2 regions of the Lactobacillus taiwanensis genome follow, and region 2 is predicted to be linked to the other one. Evidence: riboswitches for the same ligand, from Rfam matches in the RefSeq annotation. Region 2 holds a riboswitch; the other holds the start of a gene.
The links. Region 2 has a riboswitch for lysine ahead of lysA (diaminopimelate decarboxylase). Riboswitches for the same ligand answer to the same signal wherever they lie in the genome.
Positions count from the first base shown of each region.

Region 1: another riboswitch for lysine. It lies ahead of H1A07_RS00455 (ABC transporter substrate-binding protein/permease); the one in region 2 lies ahead of lysA (diaminopimelate decarboxylase).

Region 1 covers NZ_CP059276.1:90,863-94,292, forward strand. The annotation lists gene H1A07_RS00450 (amino acid ABC transporter ATP-binding protein) at 1-99, opposite strand, end outside; gene H1A07_RS00455 (ABC transporter substrate-binding protein/permease) at 89-1,702, opposite strand; lysine riboswitch at 1,814-1,987, opposite strand; gene H1A07_RS00460 (DNA-3-methyladenine glycosylase) at 2,035-2,661, opposite strand; gene H1A07_RS00465 (DUF488 domain-containing protein) at 2,739-3,101, shown strand; gene H1A07_RS00470 (TerC family protein) at 3,098-3,430, opposite strand, start outside.
Region 2 covers NZ_CP059276.1:254,943-258,372, forward strand. The annotation lists gene H1A07_RS01220 (aspartate kinase) at 1-1,331, opposite strand, end outside; lysine riboswitch at 1,487-1,668, shown strand; gene lysA (diaminopimelate decarboxylase) at 1,762-3,066, shown strand; gene dapD (2,3,4,5-tetrahydropyridine-2,6-dicarboxylate N-acetyltransferase) at 3,085-3,430, shown strand, end outside.

The sequences.
Region 1 (3,430 bases), 160 kb from region 2:
GTTGATATTAAAAGAAATATCTTTTAATACTGTGTGGTCACCATATTTTTTTTGTAAATGTTGCACTTGTAAAATATTTTCTTCGTTATTATTGTTCATGTTCAAATCCAGTCTCCTTTGGATCTTCTACTTGTAATTGGTTAGCCATTAAATTGTAGTTTTTTGGACCTTCAAGTTTCTTTTCAATGAAGTTAAAGATTCTAGTAATAGAGAATGTCAAGATTAAGTAGATCATTGAAATGATGAAGTAAGTTTGGAAGAATTGGAATGTTTGACTGGCAACAGTTGTACCAACAAAGAACAATTCTGAAACAGAGATAATACTTAATACTGAAGTATCCTTAATATTAACAATAAATTCGTTAGTAATAGATGGTAAACAATTTCTAATGGCTTGAGGTAAAATAATATGCCACATTTGTTGTGAGTGAGTCATACCGATTGCAGAAGCTGCTTCGAATTGACCTTTAGGAGTGGCATTAATACCACCACGAATAACTTCGGCTAGGTAAGCTCCAGTATTAATTGAAACAATTACTAAAGCAGCTACAGTACGGTTTAAGTTGAGGTGCCATAATTGGGCAATTCCGTAGTAGATAACAGCAGCTTGAACCATCATAGGAGTTCCACGGAATACTTCAATATAAACAGCTAAAATCCAATCAACTATCTTTAGGCCCCACTTTTTACCAGCAGACTTAGGAGTTGGAATAGTTCTAACAATACCTACAAGTAAACCAATGAAGAAACCAACGATAGTACCAACTAAGGCAAGAAGAAGTGTCATACCAACACCGCCAAGGATCATTGAACCATAGCGATGCATAATTGACATAAACCAATTTTCTTTCTTGTTGCCCCCAGCTTGAGGTTGTTCTTTTACGGCATCAGCCATTAATTGGTCGCGCTTTTTATTAGAAATACCATTTAAAATGCTATTAACTTGGTTAAGTAACTCAGTATTGCCTTTCTTAACACCAATTGATGTAATTGAATCATCGTGATCAACTTTGAAACCTTGCATTTTGTTTAAGTTAACGGCAACGATGTTAGGGTTAACTGTCTTGTAACTTTTGTATTCAATATCTTCTGCAACATAACCGTCAATAGTACCTGATTGTAAGCTTTGACGCATTGCAGAAAAGCTTCTCATTGCTGGTTCGCGTTTAGCACCATGAAGTTGCTTAATCAGGTCATAGTGTAATGTACCTTGTTGTGCAGTTAATTTTGCGCCTTTAAAATCATTTAAACCTTTTGCTTGAGCAAATTTTCCGTTTCTGCTTGTGATAACTACGAAAGTACTTTTTCTATATGGTTTAGAGAAGTTGATTGCTTTTCTACGTTCAGCAGTAGGAGACATACCAGCAATGATTAAGTCAATCTTTCCAGAAGTTAAAGCTGGTAATAAACCATCCCATTCAGTTTTTTCTACTACAACTTTACGATGTAATTTTTTGCCGATGATTTTTGCAATTTGAACATCGTATCCATTTGCGTATTGCTTAGAGCCGTCGATTGGAACAGCGCCATTTTTGTCTGTTGTTTGAGTCCAATTGTATGGGGGATAGTTAGCCTCCATACCAATTTTTAAAGGCGCTTCTTTTTTAGCCGCTTGAGTTTGATTAGAATTAAAACTAAAACCAATCACTAAACTTAAAATTAAGGCTAATAAAGCACTAAACCATCTTATTTTTGACTTCACTTTGAAATACCTCCAAAAATTATTTCAAATAAAGCCAATACAATAAAAGCGAAAAAACCTCGTTGTTTACCAAAAACAACGAGGTTTGTAAAAATCATCAGTAATTAAACCAAATCATATAGCGCTCCCTGGGGCCGACCAGGACAGTATGTAAGATATGCTCTTACATCCCAACAAATTAACTTCACGAAAGAAAATTTGTTTCGGCAATAATCCTAAAACTTATTATCATTGCATTCGTGTGCTCAAATAAATCTTGTGACTCTTGCAACCTCTATTGCATTGGGAATTTATTTAACTGATAAAAAGACTAAACGATTTTTAATCTTTTGTCAAATAAAGCCATGATTTTTTTTGATATCTTTTTTCTTAATGTCAGAAACATAAGGATTTCCCGCAACTATAAATCTTAATTTCTTCTGAGCCCATTCTGGATCTGATTGATTAATTCCGACTCTTGGCAAAGCAATAATTTTTTCGATTTTGCGTTTATGATTAATGTCAATATCAAAAGGAGAATCCTCTAAACGAGATAAGTCCCATTTTCTACTTGTGATACCCAAGGCTTGCATCATTTTACCAGGCCCATTAGTCAGAAGGCGGCCAGTCTTTCCATTTCTATTTTTAGTCATTGTCTCAATTCCAGTTATTGGGTCAATTGCTCTGATTAAAACTCCTTGTGGCTCTCCTTCTTCTTGGCAAGCAACATCAAAGAAAAAATATTGTCTTTGCGAATAAATGTATAGGCTGCCTCCTGGTCGATATAAGCCTTCGTTTGCTTGGCTTCGTCTCCCGCCATAAGAATGTGCAGCGCGGTCTTTTACGCCAACATAAGCTTCTGCTTCAACAATTGTACCCGATAAAATTTCTTTTCCATTGTTAAAGGATAAAGTGCGTCCTAATAGATCTTTGCTAATTTCGCTAGTAGATCTATTAGTAAAAAAGTCTTTGTAGTTCATGTTAGTTCTTCTTTCTAAAAAAGTTGTACACTCATAATTGAAAGTAAATATATTTTATTTAAAAGGAGTATGTAAAAATGAGTGAAATAAAAGTCATTAGGATATATGATCATGAACAACCTGAAGGATATCGAATTTTAGTAGATCGTTTATGGCCTCGAGGGATGAGTAAGGTGAGAGCGCATTTAGATGAATGGGACAAACAAATTGGTCCAACAAATGAGCTAAGAAAATGGTTTAATCATGAAGATGATAAATATCCTGAATTCAAGTCTAAGTATATAGCTCAATTGAAGGCGAATCCAGTCACAGCAGCTTTTGTTAAAGATGTAAAAGAAAAATTAGCCAAAGGAAATGTTTTATTTTTGTACGGTGCGAAAAATAAAAAGCACAACCAAGCGGTTGTACTTAAAGAGTTTGTTGATAGTCAATTAAATTAAGGCATTTTTTTGCCATGTACGTTTTGACGTATATAGTGAAAAATAATTGTTATGATAACTGTGCCAAAAACAATTCCAGCAAAAATTGCGTCGGGTACTTTAAAGTTTAGTGGTGGAAGTGAAATAAGCAGTTTAGCTGCAATGATTGAAATTAGCACGTAGGCCATTGTTTGAAGTTCAGGAATGATTTCCATTAGTTTAATGATAACTTCTGCAACACCACGCATACATAAAATACCAATCATTCCGCCAACTAATACTACAACTGGGTTATTTGACATTGCTAGTGCTGCTAAAACTGAATCAATTGAAAAAACGATATCCATTGA
Region 2 (3,430 bases):
GTTTTAACAACTTGATCGGCTTCTTCTTTTTTAGTACCAATCATAATTGAAATTTGAGAAGCCCCTTGATTAATCATTTGTGGGGAAATGTTTTGCTCATTAAGTGCAGAAAGAATTTGCGCACTAATGCCCTCTTGATATTTCATACCTTCTCCAACGACCATGATAATAGCGTAGTCATCAATCCATTCTAGTTGATCAGGATTAATTAAAGATTGAATTTCATTGCAAATTAAATCAATTAGTTGATCATTTAAAAATTGACGATTGAAAATAATAGTAATGTCATCAATTCCAGAAGGCATGTGTTCATATGGAATATTGTGTTTATAAAGTATTTGCAAAATTCGTAACGTAAAGCCAGCTTCTTTATTGAGTAAGTATTTATGCAAGTAAAGAGCAGAGAAGTGTTTTTGGCTGGCTACGCCCGTCACTGGATTAGTCGGTTTAAATTTTTGATTAGGAACAATTAAAGTGCCTGCATTTTTAGGGTCGTTAGTATTTTTTACGTTAATTGGAATTTTTCCTTCAATTGCAGGAATTAGAGCTTCATCATGAAAAACCGAAAATCCAGCATACGATAATTCTCGCATTTCACGGTAAGTCATTTGTTTAATTGAATCGGGATGTTCAATAATGCTAGGATTAGCTGCAAATATTCCATTAACATCAGTGAAATTCTCGTATAGATCAGCATGTAATCCGCGTGCTAAGATTGCTCCTGTAATGTCAGATCCACCTCGAGAAAAAGTTGCAATATGTCCCGAAGGAGTCAGTCCAAAAAATCCAGGAAAGACTATATATTCTTCTGAAGATAACTCAACTTTATCAAGATTGATATAGGTTTCAGGACTGACAATAGCATCGTTTGGTTCGCCAGTTACAGTTAGGCCGACATCAAAAGGATCGAGAAATTTAGCTTTTAGCCCCTTTTTGTTTAGGATCATTGTAATCAAACGAGCGTTCAAGCGTTCACCATGAGCTTTGAAAGCAGCAATAAGATAATCATCAGTTGGATAAATTTGTGTTGGTAAGGATAATAAAGCATTTTTAAGTTGCTCAAGTTCTTTATCTTCAACTTGAAAATATTTACCAATATCTTGATAACGACTAAAAATCTCATCTACGATTTGTTTGAAATCCTCATGATTAAGAACTTTTTTAGCATATTTGATTAAAAGATCGGTAACTTTGGTATCGGAGTTTTTTCTTTTACCTGGTGCGGAGACTACCATTACTTGCCGACTAGGATCGGCTAAAATAATATTAATTGCTTGATTGACGCTCTTTCCGGTAGCTAGTGAACTGCCACCAAATTTTACTACTTTCACATTACTACTTCCTTTAGATTTATTTAAAACTATTTTTGATAGCTTTAGTTAAAATATTTTAATTGCAAGTTTAACATTATTTTTAAAACTTGCAATTAAAATTAAAGATTCATGTAAAAGCTTGACTGTGTTTTTAATAAAATATACAATTTAATTAAATTCGAAGAGGCGCAACTGACAATAGTAGCAATTATGAGTTTGGCAAAACTATGATTAATTGTGAAAGGGAAAGTTGCCGAAGTGATAATATCTTGCCGAAATATTATTTGCTGGGTTGTAGTTTAAGAGACTGCAAACTGTCGCGAAAATCAAAATTCGCGGAGCGCTATCGATCATAAGATTAAAAGCTTTTTTAGTCCATTGTTTGTTTAGCGCAAACAATGGACTTTTTTGTTAGCGCTTCTACTTTTTTAGAAATGTAGGTAGAAAGATGAACTCGCAAGTAACAAATCAAATTAATCAAGTAGGTCATTTAACTATTGGTGGTGTAGATAGTATAGATTTAGCTAGAGAATACGGGACACCACTTGTTGTGTACGATGTTAATCAAATTCGTCATCAAATTAGAGCTTTTAAGAAAGTTTTTGAAGAAGAACAAGTTGATTATGCTGTGAGCTATGCCAGCAAAGCCTTTGCGGCAATTGCAATGTATCAAGTAGCAAGTGAAGAAGGTGCATCTACGGATGTTGTATCTGCTGGAGAACTTTATACAGCACTAAAGGCTGGCTTTCCAATGGAGCGTGTTAGTTTTCATGGCAATAATAAGTCTAAAGCAGAATTAGAAATGGCCGTAAAAAATCATGTGGGCAAGATTATGATTGATAATTTTTATGAGATTGACTTACTTAATGAAGTGCTAGAAGAAAATAATAGTGAGATTAATGTCATGCTTAGAGTTACGCCAGGAATTTCAGCTCATACTCATGAATATGACCAAACCGGTCAAGTTGATAGCAAATTTGGTTTTGACATTGAATCTGGTCAAGCAGATTTGGCCTTAGAAAAAGTTTTAGCTAATCCGCGAATGCACATGCTTGGATTACATGCTCATATTGGTTCACAAATTTTTGAGTTGAATGGCTTTGAAATGGCAGCGTCCAAACTAATCGAAATTGCAGTTTCTTGGCGTGAGAAACATGACTATACTGCCCAAGTTATTAATGTGGGTGGCGGTTTTGGGATTAAATATGTTGCTGAAGATCATCCATTAAAGCCAGAAGAATTTGTTAAAGCAATCATTAAAACAATTAAAAGTGAAGCTGCTAAAAATAATTTTCCAATTCCTGAGATTGATATTGAACCCGGACGTTCAATTGTTGGTCCGGCTGGATACAATTTATATACAGTAGGCAGTAGGAAAGATGTTCCTGGCCTTATTCCTTATTTAGCAGTTGATGGAGGAATGGGCGACAATATTCGTCCTGCACTTTATCAAGCAAAATATGAAGCTATTTTAGCTAATGATCCTAGAAAAAAGACTATTCAAAAGGTTCACCTTGCTGGTAAATATTGTGAGTCTGGAGATATTTTGGCTGATGCAGAACTTCCAGATGTAAAGCCAGGAGATATTTTAGCGATGCTAGATACAGGTGCTTATGGTTATTCAATGGCTTCAAATTATAATCGAAATCCTCGACCAGCAGTTGTATTTGCTGAAAATGGTCAGGCTCAAGTTGTAATTAAACGTGAGTCTTTAGTAGATCTAGTTTATTTAGACCAAAGCTATAATGTTTAATTTAGAAAAGAGATTAATATGACGAAATTAGATGCACAAAGTATTATCAACTACATTGGCAATGCTCCTAAAAAGACCCCTGTTAAGGTATATCTTAAAGGACAATTAAGTGAAATTGAATTTCCTGAAGGTATTCAAACATTTATTGAAGATCATAGTGGTGTGATTTTTGGAGACTGGAAAATAGTTAAGACAGTCTTAGATAATAATAAAGATAAAATAGTCGACTATGTGATTGAAAATGATGCTAGAAATTCCGCTGTTCCCTTGCTTGATTTGAAAAAGTTTAATGCTCGCATTGAACCAGGAGCAATTATTCGTGATCAAGTTGAAATTGGTGCAAATGCAGTCATTATGATGGGTG